Regions from separate parts of the Streptomyces sp. NPDC005866 genome, predicted to be linked through region 1. Evidence: riboswitches for the same ligand, from Rfam matches in the RefSeq annotation. Region 1 holds a riboswitch; each other region holds the start of a gene.
What was found. A riboswitch is a leader RNA that binds a small molecule or an ion and turns the genes downstream of it on or off. The one in region 1 is predicted to bind S-adenosylmethionine.
Positions count from the first base shown of each region.

Region 2: it holds a riboswitch for S-adenosylmethionine, as region 1 does, so the genes downstream of both, ABZ396_RS36570 (aminotransferase class V-fold PLP-dependent enzyme) here and thrC (threonine synthase) in region 1, are expected to answer to the same signal.
Region 3: it holds a riboswitch for S-adenosylmethionine, as region 1 does, so the genes downstream of both, ABZ396_RS26370 (amino acid ABC transporter permease) here and thrC (threonine synthase) in region 1, are expected to answer to the same signal.

Region 1 covers NZ_JBEXWP010000004.1:40,783-44,048, reverse strand. The annotation lists gene ABZ396_RS07100 (MoaD/ThiS family protein) at 104-379, opposite strand; gene thrC (threonine synthase) at 429-1,712, opposite strand; SAM riboswitch class I at 1,731-1,893, opposite strand; gene ABZ396_RS07090 (glucosyl-3-phosphoglycerate synthase) at 2,050-2,994, shown strand; gene ABZ396_RS07085 (trehalose-6-phosphate synthase) at 3,089-3,266, shown strand, end outside.
Region 2 covers NZ_JBEXWP010000035.1:54,905-58,170, forward strand. The annotation lists gene ABZ396_RS36560 (ubiquinol-cytochrome c reductase cytochrome b subunit) at 1-524, shown strand, start outside; gene trpD (anthranilate phosphoribosyltransferase) at 658-1,722, shown strand; SAM riboswitch class IV at 1,823-1,939, shown strand; gene ABZ396_RS36570 (aminotransferase class V-fold PLP-dependent enzyme) at 2,066-3,266, shown strand, end outside.
Region 3 covers NZ_JBEXWP010000019.1:92,099-95,364, reverse strand. The annotation lists gene ABZ396_RS26380 (ABC transporter substrate-binding protein) at 1-322, opposite strand, end outside; gene ABZ396_RS26375 (amino acid ABC transporter ATP-binding protein) at 369-1,163, opposite strand; gene ABZ396_RS26370 (amino acid ABC transporter permease) at 1,160-2,140, opposite strand; SAM riboswitch class IV at 2,543-2,654, opposite strand; gene ABZ396_RS26365 (glutathione S-transferase C-terminal domain-containing protein) at 2,732-3,266, opposite strand, start outside.

The DNA.
Region 1 (3,266 bases):
CACGGAGGGGGCAATCGGATGAACAGTCGGTGATGGGTATTACCGAAGGTAATGTTCGGTCATACGGCCATCACGACAGCCAGGTCAGCGGGGTCACCGGGGCTCAGCCGCCGGCGACGGCCGGGATGATGGACACGCCGGCGCCGTCCGGGGTGGCCGTCTCCAGGCCCTGTTCGAAGCGCACATCGTCGTCATTGACGTACACATTCACGAACCGGCGCAGCTTGCCCTGGTCGTCGAGGACGCGGGCGGCGATCCCGGTGTGGTTCTTCTCCAGGTCGGAGATGACCTCGCCGAGGGTGGTCCCGTCAGCGCTTACTTCGGCCTGGCCACCGGTGTAGGTGCGCAGGATGGTGGGGATGCGAACGGTGACGCTCACGTTTCAAACCTCCGGTTAGAGCAACGCCCTGCTTTTGGACGACTGCCTGCTAGGCCAGCCCAGCCTCGCGGAACGACTCGAGAGTGGGCCGGATAGTCGCCGTAAGCCCGGTGCCCGCCACGGCGTCCAGCGTCTTCAGTCCATCACCGGTGTTCAGTACAACGACCGACTTCGCCGGATCGATCAGCCCGTTCTCAATGAGCTTCTTGGTGACTCCGACCGTCACCCCGCCGGCGGTCTCGGCGAAGATTCCCTCGGTCCGCGCGAGCAGCTTGATCGCGTCGACGACCTGCTCGTCGGTGACGTCCTCCACCGCACCGCCGGTACGGCGCGCGATGTCGAGGACGTACGGCCCGTCGGCCGGGTTGCCGATGGCGAGGGACTTGGCGATGGTGTTGGGCTTCTGCGGCCGCACCACGTCCTGGCCCGCCTTGTAGGCCACCGACACCGGCGAGCACCCCTCTGCCTGCGCACCGAAGACCTTGTACGGCTTGTCCTCGACGAGCCCGAGCTTGATCAGCTCCTGCAGCCCCTTGTCGATCTTCGTGAGCTGCGAGCCGGAGGCGATGGGAACGACCAGCTGGTCGGGGATCCGCCAGCCGAGCTGCTCGCAGATCTCGTACGCCAGCGTCTTGGAGCCCTCCGCGTAGTACGGCCGCAGGTTGACGTTGACGAAGCCCCAGCCCTCGCCGGCCGAGTCACCGATCAGCTCGGAGCAGAAACGGTTCACGTCGTCGTAGTTGCCCTCGATGCCGACGAGTTCGCCGCCGTAGATCGCGGCCATGACGATCTTGCCCTGCTCCAGGTCGTGCGGGATGAACACGCAGGAGCGGAAACCGGCCCGGGCGGCGGCGGCACCGACCGCGCCGGCGAGGTTGCCGGTGGAGGAGCAGGAGAGCGTGGTGTAGCCGAAGGCGCGGGCGGCCTCGACGGCCTGGGCGACGACGCGGTCCTTGAAGGAGTGCGTCGGGTTGCCGGAGTCGTCCTTCACATACAGGCCGCCGGTGACGCCCAGTTCCTTCGCCAGGTTGTCGGCCTGCACGAGCTTGGTCCAGCCGGGGTTGATGTTCGGCTTGGTCGCCACGTCCGCCGGGACGGGCAGCAGCGGCGCGTAGCGCCAGATGTTCGCGGGACCCGCTTCGATCCGCTTGCGCAGCTCCTCGGTTTCGTAGGCCGAGAAGTCGTACGCGATCTCGAGCGGGCCGAAACACTCCTCGCAGGCGAACACCGGGCCGAGCGGCACGCGGTGACCGCATTCGCGGCAGCTCAGGGCGGCGGCGGGACCGAGGTCGACGGTCGTAGAGTTGGTGGTGGCAACAGTCTGCGCAGCCATGTGAGGCGAGGCCCTTTCTCCTCATCTTCCTCACGACGCATCTCGCCGTGAGACGGATTTGGCACCTTCCCTAGCCGGGAGCCTCGCGAGCGATCGACAGTGATCAGCGATCCACGAGTAACCGACTGGAGGGTTGCCGGGGCTTCATCGGGCCGTGTCCCTCTGCCCCTCTGGATGAGCGGTATGCAGTTGTCGACGCACGGTGACTCACGACATGCGATGGTCATCGGCGTTGTTCAAGACTGTAACCGAAGGCCAGGACAGTTGAGAGAGTCGTCCGAACCGCGAGATGGATCACACCTCGCAGTGTGACCGTGACAGTGAGGAGCCGCTGACTGTGCTGGAAGAAGTCGAGCGCTGGCTGGCCACCCGCTCCTGGTCCCTGAACGATCGCCCGCTGCACCGGATACTCGCCGCCAAACAGCGTACGGGTCAGTCCGTCTCCGTCGTGCTGCCCGCCCTCAACGAGGAGGAGACGGTCGGCGACATCGTCGCGATCATCCGTCACGACCTCATGCGGCAGGCGCCGCTCGTCGACGAGATCGTGGTCGTCGACTCCGGCTCCACCGACCGTACGGCTGCGGTGGCCGCGGCGGCCGGCGCCCGGGTCGTCCACCGCGACACGATCCTGCCGCGCGTCCCCGCCGTCCCCGGCAAGGGCGAGGTCCTCTGGCGCTCCCTCCTGGTCACCACCGGGGACATCGTCTGCTTCATCGACGCCGACCTGAAGGAGTTCTCCTCCGACTTCGTCTCCGGGATCGTCGGCCCGCTGCTGACCGACCCGGACGTCGACCTGGTCAAGGCGATGTACGACCGCCCGCTGGCCGGGGCCTCCGGCCAGGGCGGCCGGGTCACCGAACTGATGGCCCGCCCGCTGCTGAACATGCACTGGCCGCGGCTGGCCGGGTTCGTACAGCCGCTCGGCGGCGAGTACGCGGCCCGCCGCTCACTACTGGAACAGCTCCCCTTCCCGGTCGGCTACGGCGTGGAACTGGGGATGCTGGTGGACGCCCTGCACCTGGTGGGCCTGGATGCCCTCGCCCAGGTCGACGTCGGCGTCCGCAAACACCGCCACCAGGACGGCCAGGCCCTCGGCCGGATGTCCGCCGCGATCTACCGCACCGCGCAGCTGCGGCTGGCCCGCGGGCACCTGATCCGGCCCGCCCTGACCCAGTTCGAACGGAGTGAGGACGGCTTCGAGCCGCGCACCTACTCCGTGGACACCGAGGAACGGCCGCCGATGGCGGAGATCGCCGAATACGCCGAGCGCCGGGTGGCGTGAGCGTGGCCTGACCTGGCCGTACGGCCGTACACGTTGGCGCGCCGGGGCGTACCCGTACGTTTGAGCGTTTCCGGGCCGGGCTAGGTTGAGGCGTATGGCTTCCACCGGCGGTGCACAGGTGCTGGTCGCGTCGAATCGCGGCCCGGTTTCGTACGAGATGCGCGAAGGCGGTGCGCTGCACGCCAAGCGCGGCGGCGGCGGACTGGTCTCGGGCCTGTCTGCCATCGGGACGGACGCGAACGCGGTGTGGGTGTGCGCGGCGCTGAGCGACG
Region 2 (3,266 bases), on a different contig from region 1:
TCCTGGACCGCCCGCGCAACGCCCCGACCCGTACCGGCTTCGGTGTCGCCTGGGTGACCGTGTACATGATCGGCCTGGTCGGTGGTGGCAACGACCTCATCGCCACCCACTTCCACCTGTCGATCAACGCCGTCACCTGGTTCGTCCGGATCTTCTTCTTCGTCGGCCCGGTGATCGCGTTCATCATCACCAAGCGGATCTGCCTCGGCCTGCAGCGCCGGGACCGCGAGAAGGTGCTGCACGGTCGCGAGACCGGCATCATCAAGCGGCTGCCGCACGGTGAGTACATCGAGGTGCACGAGCCGCTCAGCCAGGAGCAACTGCACACCCTCACGGCCCACTACCAGTACGAGCCGGCCCAGGTCGGCCCGGCGGTCGACGAGAACGGTGTCGAGCGCAAGATCAAGGGGGTCGAGAAGCTCCGCGCCAAGCTGAGCAGCGCCTACTACGGCGACGACAACCAGATCCCGAAGCCCTCCGTCGAGGAGTACAAGGAGATCACGAGCGGCCACGGCCACCACTGATCGAGCGCGTCGCCACGCCACGGTCGAAGGGCCCCCGTCCGTACACCGGACGGGGGCCCTTCGCCGTGTCCGGGGCTGGATAGGGTAGCCCTGACACTGCTTTGCGCCCGGTACGACGATCAGGAGCGGCCTTATGAGCGCTGTGACCCCCGCTGGAGGCGACACCGCGGCGGGCCGTTCCTGGCCCGAGGTGATGAACGCGCTGCTGTACGGGCAGGACCAGAGCGCGGACGCGACGGCCTGGGCGATGGACCAGATCATGCGCGGCCAGGCGACCGACGCCCAGATCGCCGGCTTCGTCGTCGCCCTGCGGGCGAAGGGCGAGACGGTCCAGGAGATCAACGGTCTCGTCCGCACGATGTACGAGCACGCCAACGTCATCGAGGTACCGGGCCGCACGGTCGACATCGTCGGCACCGGCGGTGACGGCGCCAAGACGGTGAACATCTCCACGATGTCGGCGCTGGTGGTGGCCGGCACCGGGGCGAAGGTCGTCAAGCACGGCAACCGGGCCGCGTCCTCCGCGTCCGGTGCCTCTGACGTGCTGGAGAAGCTCGGCGTCAACCTCGACCTGACCCCGCAGCGGGTCGCCGAGGTCGCCGAGGAGGCCGGCATCACCTTCTGCTTCGCCGTCAAGTTCCACCCGGCGCTGCGTCATGCGGGCGCGGCGCGCGGACAGCTGGGCATCCGCACGGTGTTCAACATCCTCGGCCCGCTGACCAACCCCGCGCAGGTCCGGGCCCAGGCGGTCGGTGTCGCGGACCCGCGCATGGCACCGGTGGTCGCGGGCGTGTTCGCGGAACGCGGCAACTCCTCCCTGGTCTTCCGCGGCGACGACGGCCTCGACGAACTGACCACCACCTCCACGTCCCACGTCTGGGTCGTCCGCGACGGCAAGGTCACGGAGGAGACGTTCGACCCGAGAAACGTCGGCATCGAACTGGTCCCGGTGGAGGCGCTGCGCGGCGGTGACCCGTCGTACAACGCGGAGGTCGCGCGCCGGCTCCTGGACGGTGAGAAGGGCCCGGTCCGCGACGCGGTCCTGCTGAACTCGGCGGCGGCGCTGGTGGCTTTGGACCCGGGCCCGGGAACGCTGGCCGAGCAGATCCGCGCCGGCATGGACCAGGCGGCGGAGTCGATCGACTCGGGCGCGGCCAAGCGGGTGCTGGAGCGCTGGGCGGCGGCGACGAACAAGTAGGGGCAGAGCGAAAAGAGAACGTGGCGCCGGCGCCGGCATTCGTCCCGTCATCCGGACTGAAGTTGCGCGTCGGCGATCACTTCATCTACGTTTCTTGCCAGGTCATGAGTGACAGTCATGAGGCCCCGGCCGACTGTCCGGCAACCCTCCGTCCGTGGCGGGGTGCCCCGGGTGAAGACCAGGCCGTAGGCAGCGAGGTCCACGGCAAGCGCGGATCCCTCGGACACCAGGGATCCTGGTCATCGAGGGAGTCTCCCGTGAGCAAGCGAATGCGCTAGGGCGTCGAGCCCCGCCTCCGCACACCCACTTTCACTTTCTTCTTTCCTCTCACGGGAGTTCCGCCATGTCCGTCTCCACCGCTGCCCCCGTCCAGTCGGTTTGTGCCCCGCTGCCCGTTCTGGGCCGGGATGTCACCGTCCCGCTCGTCACCGGCGGCGAGGTCACCTACGCCGCCCTCGACTACGCGGCCAGCGCCCCCGCGCTGCAGCGGGTCTGGGACGACGTGGCGGCGTACGCGCCCTACTACGGCAGCGTCCACCGCGGCGCCGGCTACCTCTCCCAGCTCTCCACGGACCTCTTCGAGAACGCCCGCGGGACGGTCGCCGAGTTCCTCGACTGCCGCCCCGACGACCAGCTGGTCTTCACCCGCTCGACCACGGACTCCCTGAACCTGCTGGCCCGGGCGCTGCCCGCCGACTGCCAGGTCTTCGTCTTCGAGACCGAGCACCACGCCTCCCTGCTGCCCTGGCAGGACACGAGGGTCACCTACCTCAACGCCCCGCGCAGCCCGCGGCAGGCCGTCGAGACCCTGGAGCGCGCCCTCGCCGAGCGCGACCCGTACGGCCCGGCCCTGGTCTGCGTCACCGGCGCCTCGAACGTCACCGGCGAGCTGTGGCCGGTGCGGGAGCTGGCCGCGGCGGCCCACGCGCACGGCGCCCGGATGGTCCTGGACGCGGCCCAGTTGGCCCCGCACCACCCGGTGAGCGTCCGCGACCTGGACGTCGACTGGATCGCCTTCTCCGGCCACAAGCTGTACGCCCCCTTCGGCTCCGGCGTCCTCGCCGGCCGCGCCGACTGGCTCCTGGCGGCCGAGCCGTACCTCGCGGGCGGCGGCGCCAGCCGCAAGGTCACCCGGCGCGAGGACGGGGGAGTGGCCGTGGAGTGGCACGAGAGCGCCGCGCGCCACGAGGCCGGGTCGCCCAACGTGATCGGCGCCTACTCGATCGCCTCCGCCTGCAAGGCGCTGACCGAGGCGGGCTTCGACACCCTGGTCGCCCGCGAGCAGTACCTGATCGAGAAGGTGCGGTCGGCTCTGGCCGAGGTCCCTCAGGTGCGGATCCTCTCCCTCTTCGGCGACGACGCCCCGCGGGTCGGCGTGATCTCGTTCGTCGTCGAGGGCTGGAACAGCTCACACTTCGCCGCGGCCCTCTCCGCCGAGTACGGCATCGGCGTCCGTGACGGCCTCTTCTGTGCCCACCCCCTGGTCAGGACCCTGCTCGGCTCGGATCCGCAGACCCAGGGCGAGTGCGGGGCACCCGAGGCGG
Region 3 (3,266 bases), on a different contig from region 1:
TCTTCTGGTCGCTGCCCACGAACTGCAGCGGCGGCGATCCCGCGGGCAGCGCGCCGACGCCGATCTCCAGTTTGCCGCTCTTGCGGATCGCGGCGGGCAGTTCGGCGCTGATGGACTTGACCTCGGACACCTTGAGGGTGGTCTGCTTCGCGGCACCGTTGGCGGACCGGCCGATGACGACCTCACCGTTCGTGGCGCTGCCTGTCGTGGTGGCGGCGTCGCTGTCGCCCCCGCAGGCGGCGAGCCCGGTGGCGAGGGTCGCGACGGCGGTCGCCGTGGTGAGGCCGCGGATCAGGCTGCGTCGGGAGAGGAGCGTGGGCATGGCTGTCCTTCGAGTTTCAGTGGAATTTCAGTCAAAGGTGAGTGGTTCACAGGACCTTGCGCAGGAAGTCCCGGGTCCGTTCGTGCCGCGGATTGTCGAGGATCTCGGCGGGCGGTCCCTGTTCGACGATCTTTCCGGCGTCGATGAAGACGATCCGGTCGGCGACCTCACGGGCGAAGCCGATCTCGTGGGTGACGATCACGAGGGTGGTGCCGCTGGACGCCAGGTCCTCGATGACGGCGAGCACTTCGCCGACCAGTTCGGGATCGAGCGCGGAGGTCGGCTCGTCGAAGAGGATGATGCCAGGGCGCAGCGCGAGGGCACGGGCGATGGCGACGCGCTGCTGCTGGCCGCCCGACAGCTGCCGTGGGTAGGCGCCGACGCGCTCGCCGAGGCCGACGCGTTCGAGGAGTTCCTTGGCCAGCCGCTGCGCCTCGGGCCTGGTCAGCTTTCCGGTGGCGACGGGGGCGGCCGCGACATTGTCGAGGACCGTCAGGTGCGGGAAGAGGTTGAAGTTCTGGAAGACGAAGCCGATCCGGCTGCGCTGGGCCAGGATGGCGCGTTCGCTCAGCTCCTTGAGCCCGTCGCCATGGCGTTTGACCCCGATCAACTCTCCGCCGACGCTGACGTGGCCGGACTCGGGCTTCTCCAGGTGGTTGACGACCCGGAGCAGCGTGGACTTGCCGGAGCCGGACGGGCCGAGGACGACGGTGACCTCGCCGGGGCGGACCGTCAGGTCGATGCCGTCGAGGACGCGGTGGGCGCCGTATGACTTGTGGAGGTCGTGGATCTCCAGGGCGGCCGGGGCGGTGTCCGAGGCGATGTCCGGTGCGGTGGTCATACGGCGGCCTCCCGGCGTGCCCGTTCCCGCAGGCCGGCCAGGCCGGTGCGGAGTCTCTGGAGGGGGGTCGGCGGCAGCGTGCGGGTGGCGCCGCGGGCGAAGTACCGCTCGACGTAGTACTGGACGACGGAGACGGCGCTGGTCAGGATCAGGTACCAGACGGTGGCGACGAGCAGCAGGGGCACGATGTCGCCGGGGTAGGTGCTGCCCATGGACTGCACCGAGCCGAAGAGGTCGAGCAGCGAGACGTAGAACACCAGGGACGTGCTCTTGATCAGGCCGATGAGCTGGTTGACGTAGTTCGGGACGATGGAGCGCAGGGCCTGCGGGAAGACGATCCGGGTGAACTGGTAGCCCCTGGGCAGGCCGAGCGCGGCGGCCGCCTCGTGCTGGCCCTGGTCGACGGAGAGGATGCCGCCGCGCACCACCTCGGCCGCGTAGGCCGCCTCGTTGAGGCTGAGTCCGACCACGGCGATCACCGTGTCGGTGGCCAGCTTCGACTCGTCGAAGGTGACGAAGGACGGGCCGAAGGGCACGCCCAGGCTCAGCGTCTTGTACAGGGCGGAGAAGTTGTAGAGGAAGATCAGCAGGACGATGAGCGGCACCGAGCGGAACAGCCAGGTGTAGGTCCAGCTCACCGCCCGCAGCACAGGGCTGCCGGAGAGCCGGGCGAGGGCCAGCACGATGCCGCCGAGCAGGCCAAGCACGGCGCTGAGCACGGTGACTTCGAGGGTGATGACAAGCCCGTCGAGGATGGTGGGGCGCAGGAACCAGTAGCGGAAGCGGTCCCACTGGTAGAAGGGGTTGGTGGCCAGTCCGTGTACGAACTGCGCGACGAGCACCAGGACGACGCCGGTGGCGATCCACCTGCCGGGGCGGCGCAGTGGCTGAACTCGCTGGTTTTCAAGGGATTTTGACGCGCTGTCAGTGGGTGGCGGCGCCTCGGCTAGGGACAGGGCGCCTGGGGGTTCACTCATGGCGGGCTCCGGCGGAGTCGGACACCCCGGGTCACACGGCCGGGGCCGCGGCAGCGCGCCGCCTTCGGGCACGGCACGGGTGCGCGGGGGCGCGCGGGACACGGGGATGGGCGGACGTCGTCACACCGGGGCGACCGGTGTTCCGTCGAGGACGCTGGGATGCGAGGCTGTGGGAGCCGCGCTGCGGGCGAGGCGAAAAGGCCTGGTCAGACCCGGCAGCAGGCACAGCCCGGTGCGCTACACGCGCTACACAGGGCGCTGTTGACACGGAGCAGGTCGACGGCTCGGTCGGCGACGAGCGGGCTCGGATACGGCTGTACGCAGCCCTGGGTGCGGCCCTCGGCCGCCCTGGCAGCTGCGTACATGTCCGTCACCTGTCGCTGTTGTGGCGGCCCTGAGGGGGCCTCGCGCTTACCGAACGTCGTCATCCGGTCGGGTCGTCACCTGGGGCACCCCACCGCGATGCGAGGGTTGCCGGTCAGCAAGCCAGGGCTCGATGCTGACGCTCTTGACCGTTCTGTGCCGCAAGTAAGTCAGTTGCCCGAACGGATGTCAACGCCTGTCCGGTTGGTGGAACGGTTCGGGCCGCTGTCACCTGCGGGAGGCGTCCGCCGCATGGCCGGCCCAGTCCAGGATCTGGACGGCCGCGCCGGCGGCTTCCAGGCCCTGGCAACGGCCGTGGTGGCGGCGGGCGATGCCGTCGAGGTCGAGGTGGGCTCCGAAGGCCGGGTGCGCGGCCAGCCGTCGGGCATAGGCCCACAGCACCGGGTGGCCGGCGATGCGGTGCACGGCGGAGGCGTCCAGGTGGGTCCGGTGCACGGTGTCCAGCTGCACCAGGGCGACCCACAACTCGACGTCGGCCGCGGTGAGTCGGTCGCCGACCAGGAACTCCACCCCGGTCAGCCGGCGCTCCAGTTCGCCCAGGGTGGCGAGCAGCGTTTCCAGCGCCTCCGGGTCACCGCCCGCGCTGCCGGCGCGCTGCGCGGCCCGTTCGAGGCCCTCCGCGCACAGCCGCTCGACCTCCTCGATCCCGGTCTCGGCACCGCACGGGTACAGCCTGGCGACACCGTCGCCGAAGTGCCGGTCCAGGTCGCGCAGGATGTCCCGGCTGTGGGTGCTGACGATA